DNA from 4 places in the Pseudomonas rhizozeae genome. Region 3 is predicted to be linked to each of the others. Evidence: predicted binding sites of a transcription regulator. Region 3 holds the regulator's gene; each other region holds the start of a gene.

Region 1 (7,834 bases), on a different contig from region 3:
TTTGATGAAGGCCACCAGCCTGTTGCTCAATGACGCCGAGACTGCCGAAAAACTCACCGAACAAGCCATGTTGCGCCTCGAAGGCATGGAGCAATTCATGAGCCCCGAGGCCGCGTTGCTGGTGGCCAAGCAATTGCAGATGCTCGGCCAGGACAAGGCCGGCGCCTCGATGCTGAAGAACTGCGCGGAAATCTACGGCGACGACCCGGTGGTGATGCAAAGCATCGCCAAGCTCACCGACGACCCGGAAATCCTCAGTTCCAGCAACGCCGCCGCCGAGCTCAACCGCGAAGGCGTGCGGGTCTACAAGACCGGCAATCTGCCCGAAGCGCGGACCTTGTTCCGCCGTGCGCTGACGATGCAGCCGAAAAACATCAGTATTGCCTTGAACATGGCGCAATCACTGCTGCACGGCACCGACACCAGCGTTGCGTCGGCGGAGCTGGAAGAATGCCGGGGCTGCTTGAAAATGGTGGGCATGATGCCCGACACGGACGCGCGCTACCCGCGTTACCAGAAGCTGAAAATAAAGGCGTTTGGCGAATGAGCGAACAGAATCAAGGACTGGATTTTTCCACGGTGATTGCCTCCACTGTCCACGACATGAAGAACTCTCTGGCGATGCTGATGCAGGCACAGGCGCAATGGCTGGCGCGCCTGCCGGAGCCCGAGCGCCTGACGCCGGAGCAAGGGGTGATCGACTTCGAATTCGCGCACCTCAATACCATGCTTGTGCAGTTGCTGGGGCTGTACAAACTCGGCGTCAATCAGTTGCCGATGCAGCCGGACTACCACGAGCTCGACGACTTCATCGAAGCGCAACTGGCCTGTCACCAAGAGGTGTTCAGCAGCCGAGGCATCGTCGCTACCTATGAAGTCGACCCGCTGAGCCCGCTGGGGTTCTTCGATCGCGAGCTGGTGGCGTCGGTGCTGGCCAACAGCATCAACAACGCCATCCGCCATGCCCGCCACGCCTTGTTGATCAGCGTGCACGACCACGGCGGGCAAACCGTACTGACCATCAACGATGATGGCGCCGGCTACCCGGCGCAGATGATCGAACGTCAGGATGAATACGTGCAAGGCATCAATCAGAGCAGCGGCAGCACCGGCCTGGGCCTGTACTTTGCGGGGCGCATTGCCGAACTGCATCAGCGCAACGGTGTGCGCGGTCATACCCGGATCGCCAATGGCGGGCCGCTGGGTGGCGGGTTGTTCAGCCTTTATCTGCCCTGACGCCGGGCATTATCGTTTCAGCTGCGGCCAAGCCCTGATCCAGAGCGCTATTTGCGTTGCGCTGCTTGAAATACTGAACAGCCGAAGCCTATTTTGTACGGGTCGCCGTTCGCGGCTGGTACAACAACAAGGATTGCGTCATGACAACCGATGGCCAGTGTTCACTCGCGCAGCGATTGACCGGCGTTGATGAGATTGAATGTGTCACGCCGGATTTGAATGGCGTGCCACGGGGCAAAGTAATGACCGCCGAAGGCTTTCTCGAAGGCCGGCGCCTGCAACTGGCGCGCGGCGTGCTGCTGCAATGCATCATGGGCGGTTACCCGGCGGCGAAGTTTTACGGCAGCGACGACGGTGACCTGGCGCTGGTCGCCGATCCACAGCAAATCCATCGTCTGCCCTGGAGCAACGAACCCCGCGCATTGGCTATTTGCGACGCTGACGAATTGAGCGGCGAACCCTCGCCTTTGTCGACCCGCGGCCAACTCAAAGCGGTGATCGCCCGTTACGCCGCTCGTGGCCTGGCGCCGGTGGTGGCGACCGAGCTGGAGTTCTTTGTGTTCGCGCCGAACACCGACCCGAACCTGCCGTTCCAGCCGCCGCTGGGCCTGGATGGCCGGCGCGAGGACGGGCAGTCGGCGTTCAGCGTCAGCTCCAACAACGGGCTGCGGCCGTTTTTCAGCGAAGTCTATAAAAGCATGGCCGCGTTGGGCTTGCCCCGCGACACTTTTATGCACGAGATGGGCGTCAGCCAGTTCGAGATCAATCTGCTGCACGGCGATCCGCTGCTGCTGGCCGACCAGACATTCCTGTTCAAGCACCTGCTGAAGGAAGTCGCACTCAAGCACGGCTTGACCGTGGTCTGCATGGCCAAGCCGCTGGCGCACACGCCAGGCAGTTCGATGCATATTCATCAAAGCGTGGTGGATGCGGTCAGTGGTCGTAACGTGTTCAGCGACGAGGTGGGCGAGCCGACGGCGATGTTCCGCCACTTCATCGGCGGGCAGCAGGCCGGCATGGCCGACTTGACCGCGCTGTTTGCGCCGAACGTCAATTCGTATCAGCGGCTGTGCCACCCGTTCGCTTCGCCGAACAATGCCTGCTGGTCCCATGACAACCGCTCCGCCGGCTTGCGCATACCGGCCAGTGCACCGGTGGCGCGGCGGGTCGAGAACCGTTTGCCGGGCGCTGACGCCAATCCGTATCTGGCCATCGCTGCCAGTTTGGCGGCGGGGCTGTACGGCATCGAGCATGAGCTTGAGCCCTCGGCGCCGATCCAGGGCGAGTTCGTGGTGCCGGATAATCTTTCGCTGCCATGTACCTTGCATGCCGCCCTTGAACGTCTGACTCGTAGCCCATTGGCCAGGGAACTGTTCGGCGCTGAGTTCATCGAAGGCTACATCGCTTCGAAGACCCTGGAGTTAACCAGTTTCTTTAACGAAATAACTCCCTGGGAACGGCGTGTTCTTGCGGCCCAGGCATAACGAACCGTCGCCGTCGGGCTATCGTTGAGGTAGACCGATACTTACTGCAAGGAGCCGCTCGGAAAACCGATGCGCGAAATCTGGAAATCCTTTCGAGCGCTCTATTTTGCCTCGCTGATGATGTTGATCGGCTCAGGCCTGTTGAGTACCTATCTCGCCCTGCGCCTGGCCGCTGATCACGTTGATGGTCTGTGGGTCGGTGCGTTGATGGCGGCCAACTATTTCGGCTTGGTGCTGGGCGGCAAGATCGGCCACCGGTTGATCGCCCGAGTCGGGCACATTCGTGCGTATTCGGCCTGTGCCGGGATCGTCGGTGCCGCGGTGCTGGGCCACGGCCTGGTGGATTATCTGCCGGCGTGGCTGTTTCTGCGGATGATCGTCGGCCTGGGCATGATGTGCCAGTACATGGTCATCGAGAGCTGGCTCAATGAGCAGGCCGAGGCCAAGCAGCGCGGGCTGGTGTTCAGCGGCTATATGATCGCCTCGTATTTGGGGCTGGTACTGGGTCAGTTGATTCTGGTCATGCACCCGTCGTTGGGTCTTGAATTGCTGATGCTGGTGGCGCTGTGTTTCGCCTTGTGCCTGGTGCCGGTGGCACTGACCCGGCGGATTCACCCGGCGCCGTTGCGTCCGGCGCCGATGGAGCCGCGCTTCTTCATGAAGCGTGTGCCGCAGTCGCTGAGTACCGTGTTGGGCGCCGGTCTGATCGTTGGCTCGTTTTACGGTCTGGCGCCGTTGTACGCTTCGCAGCAAGGGCTGAGCACCGAGCAGGTCGGTCTGTTCATGGGTAGCTGCATTTTCGCCGGGCTGGTGGTGCAGTGGCCGCTGGGCTGGTTGTCCGATCGTTATGATCGAGCGCTGCTGATCCGCTGCTTCGCCCTGTGCCTGGCGGTGGCTGCGCTGCCGCTGGCCATCCTGTCGCAGGTGCCGCTGGAGGTGCTGTTTATAGCGGGGTTCCTCTGCTCGCTGGTGCAGTTCTGCCTTTATCCGTTGGCGGTGGCGTTCTCCAATGACCATGTCGAGGGCGATCGCCGGGTCTCGCTGACCGCCATGCTGCTGGTGACCTACGGCATCGGGGCGAGCATCGGGCCGTTAGTGGCGGGGGTGCTGATGAAGTTGTTCGGCAGCCAGATGCTCTACGCGTTCTTCAGCTTCTTTGCATTGGTGCTGGTGTGGCGAATCCGCCCGAAAGCCGTGACCAACCTGCATCAGGTCGACGATGCGCCCTTGCATCACGTGGCGATGCCCGACAGCATGTCGAGTTCGCCGCTGGTGGCGGCACTCGATCCGCGGGTCGACGAGCAGATTGTCCAGGATCAGATGTGTACCCAAGCCACGGGCGAACCAGACGCCGAGCCCGCCGCTGATGGCGAGTCGGAAGCAGAGGTTGAGTGGCAAGGCCAGGCGACCGATGAAGAGCCGCCTGAGCCGGAGACACCAGACTTCACCCAAGCGCGGCCCTGATCCCGCGCTAAACCCTCAGGCATAAAAAAACGGGCAGTCCCCGCAAAGGACTGCCCGTTTTTTTTGAGCTGCTCGAATCACATGTCGTCTTTATCGAACCGTCGCGCTTCGCGCTGCAGCTGATAAACGAAACGTTCAACCTGACGCTGTACCTGGCCACTCATGTTGTGGAAGCGCACGCCGGCGAAGGTGGTGTCGATGCGCTCTTCGAAATGCAGGTAACGCAGCTCGACCGGCGCCACCATGCTGCCGAACGGCAGATCAGCGGTGAAGCGATCGTAAACCTGGCCCAATTGCAGGCGGCTGGTGATGTCGCCGTCGAAGCGCAGCTTGCAGCCGGTGGCAGAGATGTCCAGCAGTTTGCCCCGGATTGGCGCCTTGAGCTTTTCGCCGCCCAGTTCGATGCTCACCAGGTCGGTAAGTTTAAGCGCGGCGCGGAAGGCGTTGCGGCGTTGGTGGTAGACCACTTCGTCGGGCAGCGTGCCACGGTAGCAGCGCGCCCCCCCGAATTCGCCGATGTCGAGCGTGCCGTTGCTGTCCCAGGCGACGCGCACGCCGTCATGGAAGCCTTCGATCCGGTACGGCTCGCCGGCCAGCAGAAAGCGCTCACCGTCACGGGGAATCATTTCGTCGAGGGCGATCTGGTTGCTGTCACGGTCAACGTTCACCAGGTAGCTCTGAAAGCGCTGGCTGCGTTCGTGGAAGGTAATGATCAGAGGATCGTGGCTTTCTTGCAGCATGCGCAGAGTGTTGGAAATTTCCAGCGCCGTGGAAAGCACCTTGGGCGGTTGCGGAGCATCATCCGCGTTTAAGGCGTTGAACACGTTCAGTCACTCTCCAGACAAAATACGACTTCCAAGAGCCAGCATTTTGCCAGCATGTTGCGCGCTTTGAATAGAGCGCGCTCATTTACGTGATATGTCAGGCTTGGCTGAGCGGGCGTGGTTTGGCCATGTTGGCGGTCGAGCCACGGGCATCGTAGAGGGTCGGCGGTTCGCCACCATTGAGGATTTTCAACTGATTGGCCGTGGCGGCCTGCTGCACCTGGATCGAGCGGCCATTGAGGGTGTTGATGTCCTGGCAGGCGTTGAGCAGGCGAGTCAATTCATCGCTGCTGCTGAGCAACTGTTCGCCAATGTCGGAGTGACTGGCGAGTTGCTCGAGGCCCTGGCGGGTCGGCGGCAGGTTCAGGCTGACCAGCAGTTCACTGCGCTTGCGGCCATGCTGTTCGAGCAACACGATCATCGCCTGCTTCTGCGCCAGAATGTCCTCGAGTTGAGGCATGTCGCGACCGTGCAGGGCGAGCGACTCGGTCTGCAGCAGCTCCAGCAAATACTGCGCTGGGGCAAAGTCGTCGGTGATCAGTTGCAGTAGATTAGTGTCGTGCATGGCTGGCCTTGGTTTTTAAGCGTCCAAAAGCCTGGCGCCGGCCGGGGCCTTAGCGCTGGGCTTCGAAGTTGAGCAGTTTGCTGGCTACACGGTTGCTGTCGACTTTGTAGCTGCCATCGGCGATGGCTGCTTTCAACTCGGCGACACGCGCCTTGTCGATCGCAGGTTGATCGCGCAGCTTGTCAGTGACCTTCTGCAACTGCTGAGCCTCATTGCTGAGGTGTACCGATTCCCCGCTCTTGGCGGCAGCGGCCTGTTCGGCCGGGCTATTCAGCGTCGCGGACTTGTCGGTTTCTCCGAGATCCTTGCTGGCGCTGGTACGCGTACTGCCTGTGAGTGACGGGGAGCTGTTTAAACGGCTGAAATCGATGACCATGATTGAAAACCTCTGGATATTTGGACGCTTGCCATGTTTTCGGCCATACCCCGAAAAACTTTAGGCTCATTTATCAATGAGCGTGCGCACGTCAGCGCTTGCCAGCATGGGCCACAGTTTAGGGAACAGCCGGGCTGCGCGCCAGTCGTCCATCCGGTCTTCTACATAGACACCTGCACCTGTCCCGGCGCGGTCACTTGCGCCTTGATCACCCGTTGCGAATTAAGGTTCTTGACTCGTATTTGCTCGCTCATGCCGCCGTTGGCGAGGGCTTCGCCGGGCATCCGCACGCTGAGCGTGCCGCTGCGGGCGGTGATCACCACCTGGTCACCTTTGCGGATCACTTCGGCTTGTTCGATGTGCACTTGGGTAATCACTTGATCATTGACCGTTGGTCGGGTCAATCGCTGCCCGATCGCCTGGTCCACCGACGTCAGGTAACCCTGGCTGATCAGGCTGATGTCGCGTTCACGCATGGCCACGTCCCCGGGCTCGATAATCCCCGCGCGTTTCAGCGGCCGGACGGTCACCACGACATCGCGAAACAGGCGGACTTGAGCGGGCACGAACACGGTCCAGGGCGACACGCCGTCGCAACGCAGCTTCACCGTGACCCGGCCAATCGGGGTCGCCGGGCTCTCCAGGGTCGCTGTCAATTCCTTGTCGCAGGCAGGCATGCGCATGCGCGGATCGAGCTGATTCACCTGGATTTCATAGCGACCTTCCGTTTGACTGGTGGCCAGATAGTCCTCTACGGTGAATTCAAGAAAGCCCTGGGTGACGCCGATAAGTAGATCAGGCAGGGTGACCGAGTCCGCAAGGGCAGGGCCGCCAGCGTTAAACAGAACGAGCGCCGTCGCCGCACACAGCCATTGGCGGCCAGCGGAGGTCAGGCGTCGAAAAAATGTCGTTTGTGCGTTCATGACAAGTTAAAAAGCAAGCGCCGTGCCGTTTAGTGATGAATGTGCGTCGCAACACACTTAGCGTTGGTTGGGGAGTCTGGCATGGCGGGTGTAATGGATTCGGTAAACCAGCGCACACAGCTGGTGGGGCAGAATCGCCTGGAGTTGTTGTTGTTCCGTCTTGACGGCCAGCAGCTCTACGGGATCAACGTATTCAAGGTGCGCGAGGTGCTGCAATGCCCGAAGCTGACGTTGATGCCCAAGTCCAGTCCTGTCGTGTGCGGGGTGGCAAATATTCGTGGGGCGACCATTCCGATTCTTGATTTGGCCATGGCCACCGGTTCTGGCCGGTTGCTCGACCAAAGCAATCCGTTCGTGATCATCACCGAGTACAACACCAAGACCCAGGGGTTTTTGGTGCGCTCGGTGGAGCGCATCGTCAACATGAACTGGGAAGAGATCCATCCACCGCCCAAGGGCACTGGTCGGGATCATTACCTGACCGCTGTGACTCGGGTGGACAATCAGTTAGTCGAAATCATCGACGTCGAGAAAGTGCTGGCGGAAGTCGCGCCCACTCCGGAAGCGATTTCGATCGGTGTGGTGGACGTTGAAACCCAACACAAGGCGCTGTCGCTGCGGGTGCTGACGGTTGATGACTCGTCGGTGGCGCGCAAGCAGGTGACCCGTTGCCTGCAAACGGTCGGCGTCGAAGTGGTGGCGTTGAACGATGGGCGGCAAGCGCTGGATTACCTGCGCAAACTGGTCGATGAAGGCAAGAAGCCGGAAGAAGAGTTCCTGATGATGATTTCCGACATCGAAATGCCGGAAATGGACGGGTACACCCTGACGGCGGAAATCCGCAACGACCCGCGCATGCAAAAGCTGCATATCATCCTGCATACTTCGTTGTCCGGCGTGTTCAACCAGGCGATGGTCAAGAAAGTCGGTGCTGATGACTTCCTGGCCAAATTTCGCCCGGA
Region 2 (7,834 bases), on a different contig from region 3:
TGAACTGCTGAAGTTCTACAAGCGGCCGGCGGCAGCGACGGTGGATCAGTTGCTGCGTAACAATGGGTATTGATGGAGCGCTTGGCTGGGGACCGAGTTGAGGCGTTCGCGAGCAGGCTCGCTCCAACAAGGTTGTAGGTGAAACCAGGTCTGCCGACTTGAATGGCGGTAATGTTTGGAATTAAGGGTGAGTTAAGTTGCCAGAGATAACCTGAGGCCACTTAAATAGCTCACCCAAGGAAAGAACTTATGAAAACGTTGACTGCCCTGTTTACCGCTGCTGCCCTGACCTTCACCGCTGCCGGCCTGGCCCAGGCCGATGATGATGTCCGAGTCGATCAGATTCCTGGGCTGGTCAAGGAAGGCAAGATCAAGTCGCCAGAAGAACTGAACAAGATCGCGCTGGACCTGCACCCAGGCTTTACCATCAAAGACACCGACCTGGACAAGCGCTTCAACGGTTATGAATACGAAGTTGAATTGCGCAACGCCACCACTAACGAAGAGTGGGACGTTGAGCTGGACGCCGCCACCGGCAAAGTGCTGAAGAACAAAAAAGACGACTGATCAAATCTCGTCTGCAAAGCCGTGCAATCCATAGGGTTGCGCGGCTTTTTCACGTTTGCGCTGCTCTGAACCCCTTTAGCCGACAACCCGCTAGCGCCAACTGGCCGCCGGGCAGTTAGAATCCCCACGTCAGCCCCATGCACACCGCATGGCGATGCAGTAGGGAACCCTTGTTATGAGGCCGAGCGCGGCAGCAGACATCGCCACCATCGGTCGCATCAGCGCGGTGCCGGCGCTCCTTCAAGTGATTCGGGAAATGACCGGCATGCGCTTCGCCGCAGTAGCGCGGGTCACCGAGGATTCTTGGACCGCCTGCGCGGTGCTTGATCAACTGGACTTCGGCCTGCAAGTCGGCGGCGAACTGGATGTGGTCACCACCCTGTGCCACGAGATCCGTTCCGCGCATCAATCGGTGGTGATCGACAAGGCCAGCGCCGACCCCTTGTATTGCAACCACCACACGCCGCGCCTGTATCAGTTTGAAAGCTATATCTCGGTGCCGGTGTTCCGCAGCGACGGCAGCTTTTTCGGCACCATCTGCGCCCTCGACCCCAACCCTGCCGAACTCAAATCCAGCGCCATCCAGAGCACCATGGAGTCGTTCGCGCGTTTGCTGGCGTTGCAGATTGAGGCCGAGGAAAACCAGCAGCAAACCGAGACTGCTCTGATTGAGGAACGGCAAACCGCTGAGTTCCGCGAGCAGTTCATCGCGATGCTCGGCCATGACTTGCGCAACCCGCTGTTCGCCATCAGTGCGGCGGCGGAAATGCTGCAGCGCAAACTGGCCAACGCCAGCGGCGACAAATTGCTGGGGCATATCCTCAGCAGCACCCGACGCGCTTCGCAACTGGTGGACGATGTCCTCGACTTCGCCCGGGGTCGGTTGGGCAACGGCATCCCGGTCAACCTGGCGCCGTGCAGCGACCTGGCGCCGACGCTGAACCATGTGATCGAGGAAATCCAGAACGTGCACCCGCAGCGCCGCATCCGTGCGTCCATCGGGGATTTGCAGGGGCTACGGGTTGATCGCGAACGTGTCGGTCAATTGCTCTCCAACCTGCTGGCCAACGCGATGGTCCATGGCGAGCCACAGGGCGAAGTCGAAGTCAGCGCGCAGGTCGAGCACGGCGCGCTGCAGTTGAGGGTGAAAAACCCGGGCAAGATCGCCGACGAGATTCTGCCGCAACTGTTCCTGCCCTACTCCCGACCGACTCGCGACACGCCCCAGGCTGGTCTGGGCCTGGGTTTGTACATCGCCAGCCAGATCGCCCAGTCCCACGGCGGGCAACTGCAGGTCACCTCGACCGCACAGGACGGCACCGCGTTTACCTTCAGCTTGCCGGCCAGCCCGCAGGCTTGACCGGCGCGCGCAACATCAGGCGCTCAGGCGCGCCGTCACCTCGTTCAATTGCCCGGACAGGCCATGCAGGTTGCGACTGGCGGACTCCGTGCGCTGAACGTTGTCGAGGTTGGTGCTGGCGATCGAGGTGATCTCGGTCAGGTTGCGCGAGATGTCTTCGGCCACCGAGGTTTGTTCTTCGGCGGCGGTAGCGATCTGGCGGTTCATGTCGCGAATCGCTTCCACGGCCAGGGTGATGCGCTCCAGCATGGCGCCGGCCTGGGTCACTTGCTCGACGCTCTCTTCACTGCGCGACTGGCCGCTCTCAATGGCTTGCGCAGCGTCCACCGCACCGGTTTGCACAGTTTCAATGATCTGATTGATTTCCAGGATCGACGCCGCCGTGCGTTGCGCGAGGCTGCGCACTTCATCGGCCACCACCGCAAAGCCCCTGCCCGCCTCACCGGCACGCGCCGCTTCGATCGCGGCGTTCAGCGCCAGCAGATTGGTCTGTTCGGCAATGCCGCGAATCACTTCCAGCACTTTGCCGATGCGCCCGCTGTCGGTTTCCAACTGACGGATCACCGTGGCGGTGTTGGCGATTTCGCCGCGCATGCGCGTGATGGTGTGGATGGTGCCTTGCATGACTTTCTCGCCCTGCTGCGCCGATTGATCGGCGTCGTCCGCGGCTCGTGCGGCATCGGCGGCATGACGCGCGACTTCCTGGGCAGTGGCGGACATTTCGTTCATCGCCGTGGCCACTTGGTCGGTGCGGTTGAACTGCTCGCTGGTGCCGCTGGCCATGATGGTCGCGATGGCGTTCAATTCGCCACTGGCGCTGTCCAGGTCCGAGGCACTGCGTTGCAAGCGGGTGAAAGTTTCCGCGAGGAAGTCGCGCAAGGTGTTGGCAGCCACTGCCAGTTTGCCCAGTTCATCCTGCCGGTCGCTGGCCACGCGTTCGGCAAACTTGCCCTGGCTGAGTTGCGCCACGTAGTCGATCAGTTTGCGAATCGGCTCCACCAGGTTGCGGTTGATCAGCCACAGGCTGAGCAGCGCAATCAGCAAACCGGACGCCAGCATCACCACCACGCCCAGCAACACCGTGCGCTCGGCACTGGCGCTGATCAGGGCCGATTGCTCGTTGCCCTGTTGACGCAGTTCAGTCACCAGCTCGCTCATTTGTTCACTGGCCGCTCGGTCAACACCCTTGACGGCGTTGTCCCCCGCCGTCGGATCGGCGCCCGCCGCCACGTAGGCATCGCGGCCCTTCTGGTAGGCCGCGCCCAGCAGTCGGTGCTCTTCCCGCAGACGTTCGATGCGGGTTTTCAGGGCAGGCTCAATACCCGCCTGCCCGGCCAACTGGCCGAGAATCCGCTGCACATCCCGCTGGCGTTCTTCGAACTGCTTCCAGTATTTGTCCAGATCCGCCGGCTGCTTGCCGCGCAGCAGGACGTTCTTCCATTCCTGCACCTGAACCTTGAATTGCAAGTTGGCCTCATCGATCAACTGCGAGGTGTGCAACGGCCCGGCGATCAGTTGGCTGTAGCTCTGCACGCCACTGGACAGAAAATGAAAGCAGGCCAGCGCGATCAACAGCATCGCCAGCAAGCTGCCACTTAGCAGGGCAAGGATTTGCGCTCTCAGGGATTTCTGCAACATCGAGGACTACTCATGACAGGAATGGGGTACACCGCCCAGGCGTGATAGCACCGGCGTGAACATGGTCGACCTCCCTGTCTGCACCCCGGCTCATGGCCGGGGAGCGCAACTTAACCCAAGCGAGATCGGCGTGCCAGAGCGGTTCTTGAGGTTTATCCGACCGTCGGTAGAGGCGGATTTATGGCGCCATGGAACGGTCACAAAACCGTCAGATTCGGTTGCGATGATGGGGTTTGCTTGAATCCGTAAACCTGCGACATGCACCTCCTTTCTGCGAGCCGCCATGAACCATAGCCTCGACCACAGTCATCGCGATTCGGACCTGTTCGGCCTGCTCTACGGTTTCAGTTTTCGCCCCGGCGAACGTGGCCGCGAGATCGATTCGGCAATGGCGTTGCGCAGCCTGCAACATCTGGATGACAGCGACGAATTCCTCTGGCTGCACCTGAACCTGGCCCACGCGGCGTGCGAGCGCTGGATCAAGAGCCACCTGGCGCTGCCCGACGAGTTTTTCGAGGCGCTGCACGAAGGGTCGCGGTCGACGCGCATCGAGCATGTCGATTCGGCGCTGTTGGCGGTGGTCAACGACGTGGTGTTCAACCTCAGCAGCATGGTTTCCTCGGACGTCTCGACCCTGTGGGTGTGCGTGCGCAGCAAGTTGATTATCAGCGCGCGTCTGCAACCGCTGCACTCGGTGGACAAGCTGCGCTCGTCGGTGAAGGCCGGCGAGCATTTCCGTTCGCCGCTGGAACTGCTGGTGCATTTGCTGCGCGACCAGGGCGAAGTGCTGACGCAGATCGTGCGCAAGACCAGTCTCAGCGTCGACCAGATCGAAGATGAGTTGCTGTCGTCCCGGCTGTCCACCAACCGCGCCGAGCTGGGCGCCAACCGCCGGGTACTGGTGCGCCTGCAACGGCTGTTGGCGCTGGAACCGGGCTCGCTGCTGCGCCTGTTGAACCGGCCGCCGCCGTGGTTGCAGAAGGAGGACGTCAAGGAGTTGCGCAAATCCACCGAGGAGTTTGCGCTGATCATCAACGACCTCACGGCCCTCGGTGAGCGGATCAAATTGCTGCAGGAAGAGATCGCCGCCAACCTCAACGAACAAAGCAACCGCACGCTGTTCACCCTGACCGTGGTCACGGTGCTGGCGCTGCCGATCAACATCATCGCCGGGTTCTTCGGCATGAACGTCGGCGGCGTCCCCCTGGCCGGCGACCCGCACGGCTTCTGGGTGCTGGTGGCGCTGGTTGTGACCTTCACCGTCATAGCCGGGCGCTGGGCGTTTCGCAAGCGGCGGGATTATTAGCGGCCGGCGATCGACCTGGATTTGTCTTGTGGTGAGGGGGCTCGCCCCCGTTGGGGCGCGAAGCGGCCCTTAACCCCTACTGCCTCATTTATGGCTGACACAACCGGGTTGAATGGTTTTGGGAGCAAGCCGCTCCTGCCACAGGTTTCGTTGCGGGTTCCGGCCATTCGCGGGTTATTGTCCTACCATCCGCCAGATCGCACTTCAGTTTGCTAACGTGTGGCCGACTTTATAGAGACTCGATGTATTCAGGAGAGGAACCGTGAATCTGTACATCAATCAGCTTCAGCAAAAAGCTGACTTCAAAGAAGCCATTTACGCCGGCGATATTTTCCTGAACACGCAGTTGCGCGCGGCCAAAGACCTGTGCGCTTTCGCTCAGGAAAGCATCACCGCCGCGTTCGACGGCGAAACCCGGCACCAGGCGTTGCACACGCTGATGCCCGTGGAAGAATTCGTGGTTCTGGTGACCCGGCTCAAGGGCCAGTTCACCAACAGTCAGCGCGCCAAGGACTTGATCCTGGCGTTCATCGACGAGATCGGCGTCGACCCGCGCGAGTACATTTTCGACGTGCCGCGCATTCGCGTGGTACCGAACTATGAGTACCTGCACGCCGGCGTCAGCTACGCCTACAAACCCCATCGCGATACCTGGTACGGCAGTGTCGATTGTCAGATCAACACCTGGATGCCGGTGCACACCATCAGCCCCGACCAGACCATGATGATCAATGGCGGCTACTTCGACGTGCCGGTGAAGAACACCTCCAGCGAATGGAGCCTGAACGACTGGATCAACAACCAGCGGCACAAGGCCAAGGACAACCTCAAGGAGGAAGTCCGGGTGCATCCGGTGCCGCTCGAAGCGATCAACAGCGCGTCCGAAGTGCGGGTGGCCGGTAACAGCGGCGACATGCTGATTTTCTCCGGCTCACACCTGCACGGCACCGTCGCCAACCACACCGACCGCACCCGCTTCAGCGTGGATTTCCGCCTGATGCACCTCGACGATCTCAAGCACAACCGCGGCGCCATCAACGTTGACAGCGCCTGCCCGGATGTCGGCGCGGGCTTCAAAGATTATTTCCACGCTCACGACTTTTCGAATTTCCAAGGAATCCAGCAATGACCAAGCGTCGCATCACGCCCGCCGAGGCCCAGTACAACGAAACCCGCGCCAACGTCCTGAAACGGGTCGATGCCGAGTACGTGGCCGACGCGCCGTTCGTGTTCGCCAACCGCATCGGCGTGACCGCTGCCCTGTCGCGCATGGAGCTGTTCAAGAAAGTCGCCGAAGTACCCGGCGCGATCATCGAGTGCGGTGTGTACAAGGGCAACTCGCTGATGCTGTACATGCACTTGTCGATGATTCTCGAGCCTTACGCGATCAACCGTTCGATCGTCGGCTTCGACACCTTCGAAGGCTTCCAGAGCATCGACAAAAAAGAAGACCCGGCGGACGTCAACGAGACCATGTTCTCCGACACCGACCAGTCGCTGATCCAGGACATGATCGACGCCAACGACCTGCTGCGCCCGGTCAACCGCATCCCGCGTTGCGAGCTGGTGAAAGGTGACATCGTCAAGACCGTGCCAGAGTGGGTCAAGACCCGTCCGGATCTGGTGGTGGCTATGCTGATCCTCGACACCGACCTGTACGAGTCGACCAAAGTCGCCCTGGAAACCTTCCTGCCGTACATGCCTAAAGGCGCAATCGTGGTCCTGGACGAAGTCGCCTACCGTAACTTCCCCGGCGAAACCAAAGCCTTGCGTGAAGTGCTCGACCTGAACAAAATCGAACTCAAGCGCCTGCCGTTTGACTCGTGCGTGGGTTACTTCCACGTCTGACCCAACCCTGCAAAACCACTGGGAGCGAGCCTGCTCGCGAAAGCCCTGGCACGACCGACGATGATGTCGACTGTACCGGCCTCTTCGCGAGCAGGCTCGCTCCCACAGGGTTTTGTTTTTGGCTGAAGATTCTGGCTGACCTCAATCCATCGGGGATTGCTCAAGCCACCGCCCTGATCACTTGCCCCAGCCAATCCATGAACGCCCTGACCCGCAACGGCAGGTGTCGCTGTCGGGCATGAAGCAGTGAGACTTCCATGGCGGGCGCCGTGAATTGCGGCAACACGGCCACCAACTCCCCGCTGAGCAAATACGGGCGCATGCCGATGATGGGCGCCTGGATCAAGCCGAATCCACCCAGGCACGCCGATTCATAACCGTCGCTGTTATTCGTTGTGACGCTGCCGTCCATCGGTACCCGGTGCACCTGCCCGTCGACCTGATACACAAACCCTTCCGAGCGCGAGCCCAGCACACCGACGTAATGCACCAGCCGATGCCGCGCCAAGTCTTCAAGGCCTTCGGGCACGCCGTAGCGTTCGAGGTACGCCGGGCTGGCGCAGTTGACCATGACGAAATCGCACAGGTGCCGCGCCACCACGCTTTGATCCGGCTGCGCACCGACCCGCACCACGCAATCGAAGCCTTCGCTGAGCAGGTCCACGCGGCGGTCGGTGGTGCTGATCTCCAGTGCCAGGTGTGGGTGCAGCGCCATGAACTCCGGCAGCCGTGGCATCACCACGCGGCGCGCGAGAATGTTCGGCATGTCGACCCGGATCCGCCCCACCAGCGCGCTGGCGTCCTGGCGGAACAGGCCTTCGATTTCGTCCATGTGCGACAGCAGGTCTTTACTGCGCTCGTAAAGTACCAATCCATCCTGGGTCGCCTGCACTTTGCGCGTGGTGCGCTGTAATAACCGCGTGCCCACTAACGCTTCCAGCGCCTGTACTTGCTCCGAGACGCTGGAGCGCGGCAGGCCGAGGCTTTCGCTGGCCAGGGTGAAACTCGACATTTCGGTCACCCGGACGAAGGTGCGCAACAGGTCCAGTTTGTTCATGGGTTTGACGCCTGAATTGTTCGGCTAAACCGATCAGTGATTTCGTTTCCGCTACGTT
Region 3 (7,834 bases):
ATGCCTTCGAGCAACATTTCGCGATAACGCGACTGGCGCAAGGCGATGGACTTGAGTTTCGCCGCCACCGGCAGCAGCACCAGGTTGGCACTGGCCACCCCGTAGATGGTGGCGACGAACGCCACGGCGATACCGCTGCCCAGTTGCGTCGGGTCGGCCAGGTTGCCCATCACGTGGATCAGGCCCATCACCGCACCGATGATGCCGATGGTCGGCGCATAGCCGCCCATGCTTTCGAAGACCTTGGCGGCTTCGATGTCGCGGCTTTCCTGGGTGTAGAAATCCACCTCGAGGATGCTACGGATCGCTTCCGGCTCGGCGCCGTCCACCAGCAACTGCAAACCTTTGCGCGAATAGCTGTCCGGTTCGGCGTCCGCCACACCTTCGAGTCCGAGCAAGCCTTCCTTGCGCGCGGTGAGGCTCCAGTTCACCACGCGGTCGATGCCCCCTTCGAGGTCAACGCGCGGCGGAAACAGTATCCAGCCGACAATTTGCATGGCGCGCTTGAAGGCGCTCATCGGCGACTGCAGCAACGCCGCGCCGACGGTGCCGCCGATCACGATCAACGCCGCCGGGCCGTTGGCCAGGGCGCCGAGGTGGCCGCCTTCCAGGTAGTTGCCGCCAACAATGGCGACGAACGCCATGATGATGCCAATCAGGCTTAATACATCCATCAGATACACGCCTCGACCAGGTGCTTGCCAATATCGTCCAGGCCATACACCGCGTCCGCGAGGTTGGCTTTGACGATGGCCATGGGCATGCCGTAGATCACGCAGCTGGCTTCATCCTGGGCCCAGATCGCACTGCCGCCCTGCTTCAGCAGACGTGCGCCTTCACGGCCGTCAGCGCCCATGCCGGTGAGGACCACCGCCAGAACTTTGTCGCCGTAGGATTTGGCTGCGGAACCGAAGGTGATGTCCACGCACGGTTTGTAATTCAGACGCTCGTCGCCCGGCAGGATTTTCACCGCGCCACGGCCATCGATCATCATTTGTTTGCCACCCGGTGCCAGCAACGCCAGGCCCGGACGCAGGATGTCGCCATCCTCGGCTTCCTTGACGCTGATGCGGCACAGCTTGTCCAGACGCTCGGCGAAGGCCTTGGTGAAGGCCGCCGGCATGTGCTGGATCAACACGATCGGCGCCGGGAAGTTCGCCGGCAGATGGGTCAACACCCGTTGCAGGGCGACCGGCCCGCCGGTGGACGTACCAATGGCCACCAGTTTGTAAGCCTTGCGTTTCGGCGCGGGTGACGACGGTGCCGTCGCTACCGGTGCACGCGCGGGAATCGCTGCGGGCGCGGGACGAGCCGGCGCGCTGCCGCCGTAAGTCGACGGTGCCGCCGCGGGCGTCGGGGCTGGCGTCGGAGCGCTGTAGGCACTGACCCGACGGTTGCTGCGCGAGATGCTGAGGATTTTCTCGCACAGCAGTTGCTTGACCTTCTCGGGATTGCGCGAGATGTCTTCGAAATTCTTCGGCAGGAAATCCACCGCCCCGGCGTCCAGCGCATCGAGGGTCACCCGGGCGCCTTCATGGGTCAGCGAGGAGAACATCAACACCGGCGTCGGGCAGCGCTGCATGATGTGCCGCACCGCGGTGATGCCGTCCATCATCGGCATCTCGTAGTCCATGGTGATCACGTCCGGCTTGAGGGCCAGGGCCTGATCGATCGCTTCTTTGCCATTGGTCGCGGTACCGACCACCTGGATATTGATATCCGCTGAAAGAATCTCCGAGACGCGGCGGCGGAAAAACCCCGAATCGTCCACCACCAGGACTTTGACTGCCATAAACACTCCGTTAGATGGCGCGGGGCAACATCGCCCCGCTCCACCAGAATCAAATACGCCGTGCGGCGTAACGCTTGAGCATGCTCGGGACATCGAGAATCAGTGCAATGCGGCCGTCACCGGTAATGGTGGCGCCGGACATGCCCGGGGTTCCCTGGAGCATTTTGCCCAATGGCTTGATGACCACTTCTTCCTGGCCCACCAGTTGATCGACGACAAAGCCGATCCGCTGGGTGCCCACCGAAAGGATCACCACATGGCCTTCACGCTGCTCTTCGTGAGCGGCGGAGCTGACCAGCCAGCGCTTGAGGTAAAACAATGGCAGTGCCTTGTCGCGCACGATCACCACTTCCTGGCCGTCGACCACGTTGGTGCGCGACAGGTCGAGGTGGAAAATCTCGTTGACGTTGACCAGCGGGAAGGCGAACGCCTGGTTGCCCAGCATCACCATCAGGGTCGGCATGATCGCCAGGGTCAACGGCACCTTGATGACGATCTTCGAGCCCTGGCCCTTGGTCGAGTAGATGTTGATCGAACCATTGAGCTGGGAAATCTTGGTTTTCACCACGTCCATGCCCACGCCACGACCGGACACGTCGGAGATCTCGGTCTTGGTCGAGAAGCCAGGCGCGAAGATCAGGTTGTAGCATTCGGTGTCGCTCAACCGGTCGGCGGCATCCTTGTCCATCACCCCACGCTTGACCGCGATGGAGCGCAGGACGTTAGGGTCCATGCCTTTGCCGTCATCGGAAATCGACAAGAGGATGTGATCGCCTTCCTGTTCGGCCGCCAGTATCACGCGACCGCCCCGGGCCTTGCCCGATGCTTCGCGTTCTTCCGGCGATTCGATGCCGTGGTCGACCGCGTTGCGCACCAAGTGGACCAGCGGATCGGCCAGGGCCTCGACGAGGTTTTTGTCGAGGTCGGTTTCTTCGCCAACCAGTTCCAGGTTGATCTCTTTCTTGAGCTGGCGAGCCAGGTCGCGAACCAGGCGCGGGAAACGCCCGAAGACTTTTTTGATCGGCTGCATCCGCGTCTTCATCACCGCGGTCTGCAAATCGGCGGTGACCACATCGAGGTTGGACACGGCCTTGGACATGGCTTCGTCGGCGCTGTTGGCACCCAGGCGCACCAGGCGGTTACGCACCAGCACCAGCTCGCCGACCATGTTCATGATTTCGTCGAGGCGTGCGGTGTCGACCCGCACGGTGGTCTCGGCTTCGCTGGCCGGTTTGTCGGCCGGAGCGGGGGTTGGCGCACGGGCCGGCGCGGCAGCGGCTGGCGCGGCGGCAGTCTTCGGTGCTTCGACCTTGGCCGGCGGTTTTGGCACAGCCTTGGCCACCGGTTCGGCGACTGCAGCGCTGGAGGACGCAGAGCCCACCGCGGCCCCCGCGTTGACCTCGCTGAACTTGCCTTTGCCGTGCAATTCGTCGAGCAGCGATTCGAATTCGTGATCGGAAATCAGGTCGCTACCCGCCGCCGCAGCGGTCGGTGCAGCGGCCGGAACCGAGGCAATGGCCGACTCCAGCGCATCAACGGCAAAGTTGCCCTTGCCGTGCAACTGGTCGAGCAGTGCTTCGAATTCGTCGTCAGTAATGTCGGAGCTGTCACCCGGCGCTTTCGTTGCCGCGGCGGCCGACGATGCGCCCCCTGCAGGCGTGACGGCGTCGGCGGCGAACTGGCCTTTGCCGTGCAGTTGATCAAGCAACGACTCGAACTCGGCGTCGGTGATTTCATCGCTCGCCGCATCGCTGCTGGCGGTCACGGGGGCAGCAGACACGGGGGCCTCGGCCTGGGCCTTGACGGCGTTCAGCGAGTCCAGCAACTGTTCGAATTCGTTATCGGTGATATCGCCCGGTTCCGCTTCGGCGGCAGGCGCTTCGACCTCAGCGGCCGGCGCCACTTCGTCAGCCGATTGCGGCTCGGCCAGACGCGCCAGGGCCGCCAGCAATTGAGGCGTGGCCGGGGTGATCGGGCCACGTTCGCGGACTTCAGTGAACATGCTGTTCACCGCGTCCAGTGCTTCGAGAACCACGTCCATCAATTCCGAGTCGACGCGCCGCTCACCCTTGCGCAGGATGTCGAACACGTTCTCGGCGATATGACAGCACTCCACCAACTCATTGAGCTGGAGGAAGCCGGCGCCCCCTTTTACAGTGTGAAAACCGCGAAAAATTGCATTGAGCAAATCCGCATCATCCGGACGGCTTTCCAGCTCGACCAGTTGCTCGGACAGTTGCTCTAGAATCTCGCCGGCCTCAACCAGGAAATCCTGAAGGATCTCTTCATCGGCGCCGAAGCTCATGTGTAGGGGTGCTCCTAAAGAAACCTAAAATCCAAGGCTGGACAGCAAATCGTCCACATCGTCCTGACCGGACACAACGTCTTCTCTTTTATCGGCATGAATCTGCGGACCTTCACCCTGAGAGAGATGTTTTTGTGGATCTTTTTCAGCCAGCATCGCATCGCGGTCGTGTTCGATCCCGGCGAAGCGATCAACCTGGCTGGCCATCAACACCAGCTTGAGCAAATTGCTTTCCACTTCGGTGACCAATTGGGTCACGCGCTTGATCACCTGGCCGGTGAGGTCCTGGTAATCCTGGGCCAGCAGAATGTCGTTGAGGTTGCTGGAAACAGCACGGTTGTCCTCGGCGCTGCGCGTCAGGAAACCGTCGACGCGACGAGCCAGCTCGCGGAACTCTTCGGCGCCGACTTCGCGGCGCATGAATCGGCCCCAATCGGTGCTCAAGGCCTGGGCATCGGTGCTCAGAGCATTGACCAGCGGGGTCGCGGTTTCCACCAGGTCCATGGTGCGATTCGCCGCCGCTTCGGTCAGCTTGACCACATAGCCCAGGCGCTCGGTAGCGTCGGTGATCTGCGAGACTTCCTCGGCTTGCGGCATGTGCGGGTCAATCTGAAAATTGACGATCGCACTGTGCAGCTCACGGGTGAGCTTGCCCACTTCCTGATACAGGCCGCGGTCACGGGTCTGGTTGAGCTCATGGATCAGTTGCACGGCGTCGCCGAACTTGCCTTTTTCAAGGCTGGCGACCAGTTCGACCGCGTGTTTTTTCAGGGTCGATTCAAAATCGCCCAGTGAAGATTCTTTGTGCTCCATAGCTCCCCCGTGGCGCAGTGGCGTGGCGATCAACCGATGCGTTCGAAGATCTTCTCGATCTTGTCTTTCAGCGCCTGGGCGGTGAAAGGCTTGACCACATAGCCGTTAACGCCGGCCTGGGCTGCTTCGATGATCTGTTCGCGCTTGGCTTCAGCGGTCACCATCAGCACGGGGAGACTTTTGAGTTTTTCATCGGCGCGCACGTGGCGCAGCAGTTCGATACCGGTCATGCCAGGCATGTTCCAGTCCGTCACCAGAAAGTCGATGCTGCCGCTGTTGAGGACCGGAATGGCGGTGGTGCCATCGTCAGCCTCGACCGTGTTGGTGAACCCAAGGTCACGCAACAGGTTTTTTATGATCCGCCGCATCGTTGAGAAGTCATCAACGATGAGGATTTTCATGTTCTTGTCCAATTCGACCTCCAAGCAGACTTAAACGCGCCCAGCACCTGGACACGCCATTTCATTCAATCTGGCAAAGCACTCAATGGCTGCGTGGAGCACAACAGATCGCGACCGGCAGGTTTTTGCACCCGCCAGCCTCGTTCGCAGTGTCCCCACACTGCCTTCAGCGCGCTCGCCACTCCCCCAAACGCCCCCGCAAACGGGCCGCGCACTGGCTATGTAACTGGCTGACCCGCGATTCGCTGACCCCCAGGACCTCACCGATTTCCTTGAGGTTCAGCTCTTCGTCGTAGTACAGCGCCAACACCAGTCGCTCACGCTCCGGCAAATTGGCAATCGCATCCGCCAGCGCCGCCTGGAAGCGTTCATCCTCCAGATCGCGTGACGGCTCGAGATGAGCACTCGCGCCATCCTCGTGCAGCCCTTCGTGTTCGCCGTCCTGCAAGAGGTCGTCGAAACTGAACAGGCGACTGCCCAAGGTGTCATTTAAAATCCCGTAATAATCGTCGAGACTCAATTGGAGTTCGGCCGCAACTTCGTGATCTTTAGCGTCACGACCGGTTTTAGCTTCAATTGAGCGAATCGCGTCGCTGACCATTCGGGTATTGCGGTGCACCGAGCGTGGCGCCCAGTCCCCTTTGCGGACCTCGTCCAGCATGGCCCCGCGGATTCGAATGCCCGCGTAGGTTTCAAAACTGGCGCCTTTACTGGCGTCATATTTGGTCGACACTTCGAGCAGGCCGATCATGCCGGCCTGGATCAAGTCTTCGACCTGAACACTGGCCGGCAGACGCGCCAGCAAGTGGTAGGCAATGCGTTTGACCAGGGGCGCGTAACGCTCGATCAACTCGTACTGCGCATCACGGGCCGACTTCTTGTAAAGGTTGTAGCCGCTGGCTGTCATAGCACGGGTCCTGCCGTCTGTTGCACGAGGCGTTCAACGAAAAACTCCAGGTGCCCACGCGGGTTGGCAGGCAATGGCCAGGTGTCGACCTTTTGCGCAATGGCCTTGAAGGCCAAGGCGCATTTGGAACGCGGAAAGGCTTCATACACCGCGCGCTGTTTCTGCACGGCCTTGCGCACACTTTCGTCATACGGCACGGCGCCGACGTATTGCAGGGCGACGTCGAGGAAGCGGTCGGTGACTTTGGTTAACTTGGCGAACAGGTTGCGGCCTTCTTGCGGGCTCTGGGCCATGTTGGCCAGGACGCGGAAGCGGTTCATGCCGTAATCGCGGTTGAGCAACTTGATCAGGGCGTAGGCGTCGGTGATCGAGGTCGGTTCGTCGCACACCACCAGCAACACTTCCTGGGCCGCGCGGACAAAACTGACTACCGAGTCACCAATACCTGCAGCGGTGTCGATCACCAGTACATCAAGGTTGTCGCCGATGTCGCTGAACGCCTGGATCAGACCGGCATGCTGCGCCGGGCTCAGGTGCACCATGCTCTGGGTGCCGGACGCGGCCGGCACGATACGAATCCCGCCGGGGCCTTGAAGCAAGACGTCACGCAGCTCGCAGCGCCCTTCGATAACGTCCGCCAGCGTCCGCTTGGGGGTGAGCCCCAACAGAACGTCGACGTTCGCCAGCCCCAGGTCGGCGTCCAGCAGCATGACACGACGGCCAAGTTCAGCTAGAGCCAGGGACAAGTTCACTGACACGTTAGTCTTCCCGACGCCACCTTTGCCGCCGGTCACCGCGATCACCTGTACGGGATGCATGCTGCCCATGTTTTTTTCTTTACCTTGTCTTACTTAGACGGAGGCCACATTACTGGCTGCGCGTTCACCAATGGAACAATGCATGGCAGACCATCGATGTAGGTACAAAAAGTGTTCATGAATACCTCAGCCGACCTGCTTGGTCGGGCTGTGGTAGATATCAGCGAACATGTCAGCCATGGCTTCCTCGCTGGGTTCTTCCTGCATTTGCACACTCACCGCGCGGCTGACCAACTGGTGCCGGCGCGGCAAGTGCAGATCGTCCGGGATCCGCGGGCCGTCGGTCAGGTAGGCCACCGGTAATTCGTGAGTAATGGCCAGGCTCAACACTTCGCCCAGGCTCGCCGTCTCATCCAGTTTAGTCAGGATGCACCCGGCCAGCCCGCAGCGCTTGTAACTGTGATAAGCGGCAGTCAGCACTTGTTTCTGGCTGGTGGTGGCCAAAACCAGGTAATTCTTCGATCTGATCCCGCGGCCTGCCAGGCTTTCCAATTGCATGCGCAACGCTGGGTCACTGGCTTGCAGGCCGGCCGTGTCGATCAATACGACGCGCTTGCGCAGCAAGGGTTCCAGTGCCTGGACCAGCGACTGGCCCGGATCGACGTGAGTCACCGAGACATTAAGGATGCGGCCGAGGGTCTTGAGCTGTTCCTGGGCGCCAATGCGGAAGCTGTCCATGCTCACCAGCGCGATGTTTTGCGCGCCGTACTTGAGCACATAACGGGCGGCGAGCTTGGCCAGGGTGGTGGTCTTGCCCATGCCGGCAGGGCCGACCATGGCAATCACGCCGCCCTCTTC
Region 4 (7,834 bases), on a different contig from region 3:
CAGGCTCGCCAGTTCTCTACCCATTGTTCCCTCGGTTTTACCTCCACAAGCAGCGGCCGTAGCACGCCAAAGTAAGGCAAGTTCTGCTGGTGGTAAAAAACAAGATAATCAGGCGTGTAGATCTGCGGGCGTCCTAGGGAGTCGGAGAAAGGAACCTCCACCGGTTGGGAGATAACCGACTCAACCTGGTGAGAGAAGCGCATACGCTTCAGAAAGTCTCTTTCCAATGACGACTCAAAAGCGACCCCACCTAACCCTTTGAAAGCCATCACTCCTGAAATGCTGCGGCGGGTCGGCTTGATCTTCCGGACCGGCTTAATCTGGTCGCATCTATTTCCGATCATTTTTTATCTGGTCTCATTTATTACCGACAAGTGTCTCAGTAATTTCAGAAGGTTTTGATGGCCAATAGCGGCCTCTAGCGTAGCTATTTATCATGTATTTCGAAAGCCTACAGCGGCTCGAAACCGCAACCCGGCGAGATCACCCTCGCTCACCATGGCGTGCTGTTCCTCGATGAACTGCCGGAGTTTGATCGTAAGGTTTTGGAAGTCCTGAGGGAGCCGCTGGAGTCCGGGCATATCGTGATTTCCCGAGCGCGGGATCGAGTGCGGTTTCCGGCGCGATTCCAGCTAGTGGCCGCGATGAACCCCTGCCCCTGCGGCTATCTGGGCGAACCCAGCGGCAAATGCTCATGCACGCCGGACATGGTGCAGCGCTACCGCAACAAACTGTCAGGGCCATTACTGGATCGGATCGATTTGCACCTGACGGTGGCGCGAGAGGCAACGGCACTGAACCCGGTCAGCAAGCCCGGAGATGACACGGCTGCGGCAGCGATATTGGTCGCTGACGCCCGGGAACGGCAGCAAAAACGCCAGGGCTGCGCCAATGCCTTCCTCGACCTGCCTGGACTGCGCCAGCACTGCACGTTATCGACCACTGATGAAACCTGGCTGGAAACGGCTTGCGAGCGGCTGACGTTGTCGTTGCGAGCGGCACACCGATTGCTCAAGGTCGCGCGAACGTTGGCGGACCTTGAGCAGGTGGACAGGATCAAGCGCGAGCATCTGGCAGAGGCGTTGCAGTATCGACCGGCAACGCAGTGATCAATCTATCCGCCAACAATGGACACCGGAGGTTTTCAAGGGGCACCGACTACCGCTGATAGGTTGCAACAATGGTCGCTTTGGCTAAGGCGCTGGCATTCAACATATAGCCAACCAATGCCCCGCTGGCCTGGGCGTCTAGCGGCAACTTGTCGACTTTCAAAGCCCAGACAGTGAATTGGTAGTGATGAGGTTTGTCACCCGCAGGAGGGCAGACCCCACCGAATCCGGCTTGCCCATAATCGGTACGCCCCTGGACGGCTCCGACGGGAAGTGTTGAGCCAACAGCGCGCGGCACGCTAGTGACCGTGACGGGCAGATTGACCACCGTCCAGTGCCACCAGCCGCTGCCCGTGGGTGCGTCAGGATCGAACACCGTGATGGCAAAGCTCTTGGTGCCCGCCGGTGCGTTGTGCCAGGAGAGCTGAGGAGACAAGTTATCGCCATCGCAGCCGAAGCCCTTGAACACTTCAGCACGGGTCAGCGGCTGATCTTGTGCGATGTCGCTGCTGGTGAGGGAGAATTCAGAAGCATTGGCCGTGAAGACTGCCCATAAAAACAAGGCACATAGAATCTGTCTGACTTTCATGACAACTTCGCCTGGCTGTTTGATCGTCAACACACTTTAAATCTTGAAAGCCAGGCTGACACTCATACCTCGGCGCGGTCTTTTTATGCTTTGGTATGACTGAGCGCTCCATGTCCGAATCATGTGGCGAGGGAACTTGCTCCCTCGCCACAAACACGGGGCCACTCAGCGGAAGCGATCAACCTCGGCTCGCAAGTCGGCTGCCAATTTCTCCAGTTCCTTGGCCGTGATCGCCAGGTTCGACACCACTTCGCGCTGTTCGCTGTTGGCCAGGGCGATGCTTTGCAGGTTGCTGCTGAGCAAGGTCGCGGTGCTGCTTTGCTCTTGCGTGGCAGTGGTGATGGCGGCGAATTGCTGGCCGGCGGAGCGGCTTTGTTCGTCGATGCGAGCCAGGGCCGAGGCGACGTTGGCGTTGCGTGACAGGCCTTCCTGCATCAACAGGTTGCCTTGTTCCATGGTGCTGATGGCGTTGCCGGTTTCCTGTTGGATGCTGTGGATCATCCCGGAGATTTCATCGGTGGCTTCGCGGGTGCGAGAGGCGAGGTTGCGGACTTCGTCGGCGACCACGGCAAAGCCTCGGCCCTGCTCGCCGGCACGGGCGGCTTCGATGGCGGCGTTGAGTGCCAGCAGGTTGGTTTGTTCGGCGATCGAGGTAATGACGCCGACGATGCCACCGATTTCCTGGGAGCGTTGGCCCAAGGTGTTGATCACCGTAGCGGTGCTGTTCAGTGCACCGGCAATTTGCTCCAGCGACGACGACGCTTCGTTCATCGAGCTCCGGCCGATCTGGGTTTGCTGGGCGTTCTCCTGCGCCAGACGTTGGGTGGCACCCATGTTGTCGGCGATGTTGAGCGAGGTGGCGCTGAATTCTTCCACCGCGCCGGCCATGCTGGTGATTTCGCCGGACTGCTGCTCCATGCCTTCGTAGGCACCGCCAGACAGACCAGACAAAGCCTGCGCGCGGCTGTTGACCTCTTCGGACGCTTTGCGAATGTGCGAAACCATGGTCGACAGTGCTTCGCTCATCTTGTTGAAGGCGCGAGCCAGTTGGCCAATTTCGTCGTTGCTGGCCACGTTCAGACGAACGCTCAAATCACCCGCGCCCAAGGCTTCCGCCTGGCGCACCAGGTCGCCCAGCGGCGCCAATTTGCTGCGCAGCAGCCACACCGCCGAACCTACCGCGATCAACATCGCCAACAGGCTGCCGATAGCCAACTGGATGCCGACGCTCCAGGTCACGGCGCGGATTTCGGTTTTCGGCATGCTCGCCACCACCGACCATGGCCCACCTTCGAATGGCACGGCTACGCTGTAGAAGTCTTCGGACTTGTCGCTCCAGAAATCGCCCTTGCCCGGGGTTTTCGCCAGGCTGGCGATGATCGGCGTGGCCACGTCCAGCGCCTGCACGCCGGCGATCGGCACCAGCCACTTGTTCTGCTCGTCCAGCAGCGCCAGCGAGCCGGTCTGGCCGATACGGAAACGCTTGAGGTTTTCAAACTGCGCGTTCTGCGCGTCGGTGTAGTCAAAACCGACGTACAACACCGCAATCACTTTGCCGCTGCTGTCGCGAACGGGCGTGTACTGCGACATGTAAAAGCGCTCGAACAGCAAGGAGCGGCCGACGTAGTTTTGCCCCGCCATCAAGCGTGCATAAGCCGGGTTCGCATGATCGAGCACGGTGCCGATGGCCCGGTTGCCATCCTGCTTGGTGACGTTGGTACTGACGCGAATGAACTCGTCACCGCTGCGCACGAACACGGTCGCGACACCGGCCGTCATTTGCTTGAACTCGTCGACTTCCTTGAAGTTGTTGTTCAACACTTCGCTGCCCAGGTGCAGACCCGGCGTTTGCGTGCCGGCCACTACCACAGGTTCGTCTGCATGCACCGTCAAGCCGGCGCTGAAGCGCTTCTCGAACAGCCCTGCCAGACGCTGGGTGCTTTCACGCAGCGTGCTGTGGAAAGTGTTCAACTGGTCAGCCAGCAGCCGTGCTTCACTGGCGAGATGCTCTTCACGGGTGTCGAGGTTGGCGGCGTCCAGCGAACGCAAGGCGAACACAGTACTGCCGCTGATCACGATCGCCAGTATCACGGCAAGGGCAAGGCCTAGCTGCGAGGCGATCCGGGCACGGGGTTGAGACATGACAGCTCCTGGCCGAGTCGACGGATCATCCATAATCTCGTGGCACGCTCAGCAAAATATTCTAGAAAAAGGGGTGAAACGGGGCCGCTGCAAACGGAAGTCCCATGTTCAAGATTCGGCGGCAAAAGCCAATACTTGAGCGAATTGTGCGGGTATGGCTGTAAGCCTTTATTTCAGGGGGCGCAAACGTTCACGCGAGGCGCTCGACTGCGGGCAATTCCATGGCGCTGACTTCGTGTTGCAGGAAGTCGCTGAGTCGGCGCATGCGTTCACCGCCGGGTCGTGTCTTGGGCCACACCAGGTAATAGTGTTCCCCGCTGGCCACGGCGGTCGGCCACGGCAGGCTCAACCGTCCTTGGGCAACGTCTTCGGCCACCATCAGCAAATCCCCCATCGACACGCCGTACCCACGCGCGGCGGCGATCATGCCCAGCTCCAGGGTATCGAACACCTGCCCGCCCTTGAGCGAGACCTTGTCCGCCAGGCCCATGCGTTCCAGCCAATTGCGCCAGTCGCGGCGATCCGGCGCCGGGTGCAGCAGCTCGGTACTGGCCAGCCGGGCAACGTCCCACGGCTGATCGTCGAGCAGGTTCGGCGCGCCCACCGGGATCAGTTCCTCAGCAAACAGCAGAGTGGCTTCCCAGTCCGGAGGAAAATTACCGTTGCTGAGAATCACCGCGCAGTCGAACGGTTCGTGGTTGAAATCCACCCGATCAATGTCCATCCAGGCGCTGGTCAGTTGCACTTCATTGCCGGGTTGCAGGTGGCGAAAACGACTGAGCCGCGCCAGCAGCCACCGCATGGTCAGGGTCGACGGGGCTTTCATGCGCAAGATGTCGTCTTCGGCACGCAGGGTATTGCAGGCGCGCTCCAGGGCGGTGAAGCCCTCGCGGATGCCCGGCAGGATCAGCCGCGCCGACTCGGTAAGTTGCAGGTTACGGCCGCTACGGTGAAACAAGCGGCAGGCAAAATGCTCCTCCAGTGTGCGAATGTGCCGGCTGACTGCGCTTTGGGTGATCGACAGCTCTTCCGCGGCCCGGGTAAACGAACTGTGCCGCGCCGCCGCTTCGAATGCGCGCAGGGCATAAAGGGGAGGAAGACGACGGGACATTGGGAAATCTCTGACAACGGGATGCTGTCACCCTAGCAGAAACTCCCCAGCATGAGTTTGAGTCATGCTAATGATCGTTTTTATCCCTTTGTGCAAAGGGTTGAGAGCGCCGAGAATCGACGGTTTCCTGTCCTCTATAAGAATTGAGCGTGATGACCATGAAGCATCCTGCACGTCGCGAACTCTGGGCCATTCTGCGGCTGTCGGGGCCGCTGATCGCCTCGCAGTTGGCGCACATGCTGATGGTGCTCACCGATACGCTGATGATGGCGCGCTTGAGCCCCGAGGCCTTGGCCGGCGGCGGCCTGGGCGCGGCGAGTTATTCGTTCGTGTCGATTTTCTGCATCGGAGTGATTGCGGCGGTCGGCACGCTGGTGGCGATCCGTCAGGGCGGCGGCGATCTCGAAGGTGCCGCGCGTCTGACCCAGGCTGGCCTGTGGCTCGCGTGGATCATGGCGCTGCTGGCTGCGTTGCTGCTGTGGAACCTGAAACCGGTGCTGCTGATGTTCGGCCAGACTGACAGCAACGTGCAGATGGCCGGGCAGTTCCTGATCGCCCTGCCCTTCGCCCTGCCCGGCTACCTGACTTTCATGGCCCTGCGCGGCTTTACCAGCGCGATCGGCCGCGCCTCTCCGGTAATGGTGATCAGCGTCTGCGGCACGGTGGCCAACTTCCTGCTCAACTATGCGTTGATCACCGGGATGTTCGGCTTGCCGAAACTGGGTTTGATGGGCATTGGCCTGGTGACGGCGATTGTCGCCAACCTGATGGCCCTGGCGTTGGCCCTGCACATTCGCTGGCACCGCGCGTACGACGCTTACCCGTTGCGCCATGGCCTGTCGCGGCCAAACCGCCAATACCTGCAGGAACTGTGGCGCCTGGGCCTGCCGATTGGCGGCACTTACGCGGTGGAAGCCGGGTTGTTTGCGTTCGCCGCGCTGTGCATGGGCACCATGGGCAGCACGCCGTTGGCGGCGCATCAGATTGCCCTGCAAATTGTCTCGGTGGCGTTCATGGTGCCGGCGGGTATGTCGTATGCGATCACCATGCGCATCGGCCAGCACTACGGCGCTGGGCAATTGCTTCAGGCGCGCCTCGCCGGGCGGGTCGGCCTCGCCTTCGGCGCGGCGATCATGCTGTGTTTTGCCATGGTCTTGTGGTTCTTGCCCTATCAATTGCTCGGGCTGTTTCTGGACCTCAACGATCCGGCATTTGGCGATGTGATCAATCTGGCCGTGAGCCTACTGGCGGTGGCCGCGTGGTTCGAGCTGTTCGACGGCACGCAAACCATTGCCATGGGCTGCATTCGCGGGCTCAAGGACGCCAAGACAACTTTCCTGGTCGGGCTGGGCTGCTATTGGCTAATCGGCGCGCCGGCGGCGTGGTGGATGGCGTTTCATCTGCACTGGGGCCCGACCGGTGTCTGGTGGGGCCTGGCCGTCGGGCTGGCCTGCGCGGCGCTGGGCTTGACTTGGGCGTTTGAACGGAAGATCAAGCGGATGATTCGCAGCGAGCCGCTGGCGCAGCCACGACTGGAAGGGCTTCAGCCCGAATGAGTCGCCTTGTGGGAGCGAGCCTGCTCGCGAATGCGGTGTGTCAGTCAACATGGATGGCGACTGACCCTGGGATTTCGCGAGCAGGCTCGCCACACAGGTGTCGTGGCCATGAACAACCGGCCTAAACCACCCCTTCCAACACGGCCTGCTGATTGCTGTCGGAGGTGAGGAACTCCACCAAGTCCACCAGCGCCAACGGCTTGCTGATCAGGTAACCCTGCACTTGATCGCAGCCAAATCCGCTCAACAGGTCGAGTTGTTCCTGGGTTTCCACACCTTCGGCCACCACTTGCAGGCTCAGGTTATGGGCCAGGTTGATCATGGCGTGTACCAGTTTGCGGTTTTCTTCCCGTTGCTCCATGCCGCCGACGAAGCTTTTGTCGATTTTGAGCAAGGCAATTGGCAGGCTGTTGAGGTGCACGAATGAGGAAAACCCAGTGCCAAAGTCATCCAGGGAAAAGCGCACACCGAGGCGTCCGAGGGCGTCCATGGTTTGTTGGACCAGGTCGCTGCGACGCATTACGGCGGTTTCGGTCAATTCGAACTCCAGCCATTGCGCCTCGACGCCGCGTTCGGCAATCAGCCGGCTCAGGGTCGAAAGCAACTGGCTGTCCTGGAACTGGCGGAACGACAAATTCACCGCCATGTGCAGCGGCGGCAAACCACGCTCGCGCAAGGCCTGCATGTCACGCAAGGCGCGGGAAATTACCCAGTAACCCAACGGCACGATCAAGCCGCTCTGCTCGGCCAGCGGCACGAACTCGCTCGGCGGCAACAAGCCGCGCTCGCCATGGCGCCAGCGCACCAGGGCTTCCAGGCCGACGATCCGCCCGTCCGCCAGGTTCAGGCGCGGCTGGTAATGCAGCTCCAGCTCGTCACGACGCAGGGCCCGGCGCAATTCGGTTTCCAGGTCGGCGAGGCTGCGGGCATTGCGGTTGATGCGTTCATTGAAGATATGGAAGGTGCAGCCCTGGGTGCTTTTGGCCTGCTGCATGGCGATGTGCGCGTGCCACATCAGGGGATCGGCGCCGGCCTGGGCGCGGGCATGGGCGATGCCCAGGCTGCAACCGATCAGCAGGCTTTCACCGTCGACCCAATAGGGCTCGGACATCACCTCGACAATGCGCTCGGCCATCCACTCGGCCCGTTGCGGCGCGCGGCGGGTGTCGATCAACAGGGCGAATTCATCACTGCCGAGACGGGCGAGCTGATCGCCGACTTCCAGTTGGCTTTTCAGCCGTGCCACCACCTGCAGGATCAGCCGATCGCCGGCCTGATGACCGAGGGCGTCATTGGCGTGTCGGAAGTTGTCGAGGTCCAGATGCCC

The links. Region 3 encodes FliA, which starts transcription of late flagellar genes. Its sites were predicted from a motif close to CTAAAGTTTNNNNNNNNNNNGCCGNTAA; they were not measured.
Region 1: the regulator FliA is predicted to act here: its motif matches at 5,986-6,013, upstream of flgM (flagellar biosynthesis anti-sigma factor FlgM).
Region 2: the regulator FliA is predicted to act here: its motif matches at 3,688-3,715, upstream of RG836_RS18710 (methyl-accepting chemotaxis protein).
Region 4: the regulator FliA is predicted to act here: its motif matches at 3,953-3,980, upstream of RG836_RS06080 (methyl-accepting chemotaxis protein).

The regions. Positions count from the first base shown of each region.
Region 1 covers NZ_JAVLSB010000053.1:14,501-22,334, reverse strand. Annotated here, with positions in the region: gene RG836_RS18470 (response regulator) at 1-547, shown strand, start outside; gene RG836_RS18465 (sensor histidine kinase) at 544-1,236, shown strand; gene RG836_RS18460 (glutamine synthetase family protein) at 1,479-2,720, shown strand; gene RG836_RS18455 (MFS transporter) at 2,790-4,184, shown strand; gene RG836_RS18450 (flagellar brake protein) at 4,262-5,008, opposite strand; gene RG836_RS18445 (flagella synthesis protein FlgN) at 5,106-5,573, opposite strand; gene flgM (flagellar biosynthesis anti-sigma factor FlgM) at 5,623-5,949, opposite strand; gene flgA (flagellar basal body P-ring formation chaperone FlgA) at 6,111-6,872, opposite strand; gene RG836_RS18430 (chemotaxis protein CheV) at 6,954-7,834, shown strand, end outside.
Region 2 covers NZ_JAVLSB010000053.1:71,726-79,559, forward strand. Annotated here, with positions in the region: gene RG836_RS18695 (glycerophosphodiester phosphodiesterase) at 1-73, shown strand, start outside; gene RG836_RS18700 (PepSY domain-containing protein) at 250-567, shown strand; gene RG836_RS18705 (GAF domain-containing sensor histidine kinase) at 743-1,927, shown strand; gene RG836_RS18710 (methyl-accepting chemotaxis protein) at 1,943-3,565, opposite strand; gene RG836_RS18715 (transporter) at 3,849-4,871, shown strand; gene RG836_RS18720 (2OG-Fe(II) oxygenase family protein) at 5,134-6,000, shown strand; gene RG836_RS18725 (TylF/MycF/NovP-related O-methyltransferase) at 5,997-6,719, shown strand; gene RG836_RS18730 (LysR family transcriptional regulator) at 6,880-7,776, opposite strand.
Region 3 covers NZ_JAVLSB010000020.1:76,086-83,919, forward strand. Annotated here, with positions in the region: gene RG836_RS04240 (flagellar motor protein) at 1-674, opposite strand, end outside; gene RG836_RS04245 (protein-glutamate methylesterase/protein-glutamine glutaminase) at 674-1,792, opposite strand; gene RG836_RS04250 (chemotaxis protein CheA) at 1,842-4,097, opposite strand; gene RG836_RS04255 (protein phosphatase CheZ) at 4,122-4,910, opposite strand; gene RG836_RS04260 (chemotaxis response regulator CheY) at 4,940-5,311, opposite strand; gene fliA (RNA polymerase sigma factor FliA) at 5,478-6,218, opposite strand; gene fleN (flagellar synthesis regulator FleN) at 6,215-7,045, opposite strand; gene flhF (flagellar biosynthesis protein FlhF) at 7,163-7,834, opposite strand, start outside.
Region 4 covers NZ_JAVLSB010000021.1:378,191-386,024, forward strand. Annotated here, with positions in the region: gene RG836_RS06065 (TnsA endonuclease N-terminal domain-containing protein) at 1-203, opposite strand, end outside; partial or broken gene RG836_RS06070 (ATP-binding protein) at 459-1,109, shown strand; gene RG836_RS06075 (YbhB/YbcL family Raf kinase inhibitor-like protein) at 1,159-1,698, opposite strand; gene RG836_RS06080 (methyl-accepting chemotaxis protein) at 1,864-3,840, opposite strand; gene RG836_RS06085 (LysR substrate-binding domain-containing protein) at 4,031-4,951, opposite strand; gene RG836_RS06090 (NorM family multidrug efflux MATE transporter) at 5,110-6,507, shown strand; gene RG836_RS06095 (putative bifunctional diguanylate cyclase/phosphodiesterase) at 6,629-7,834, opposite strand, start outside.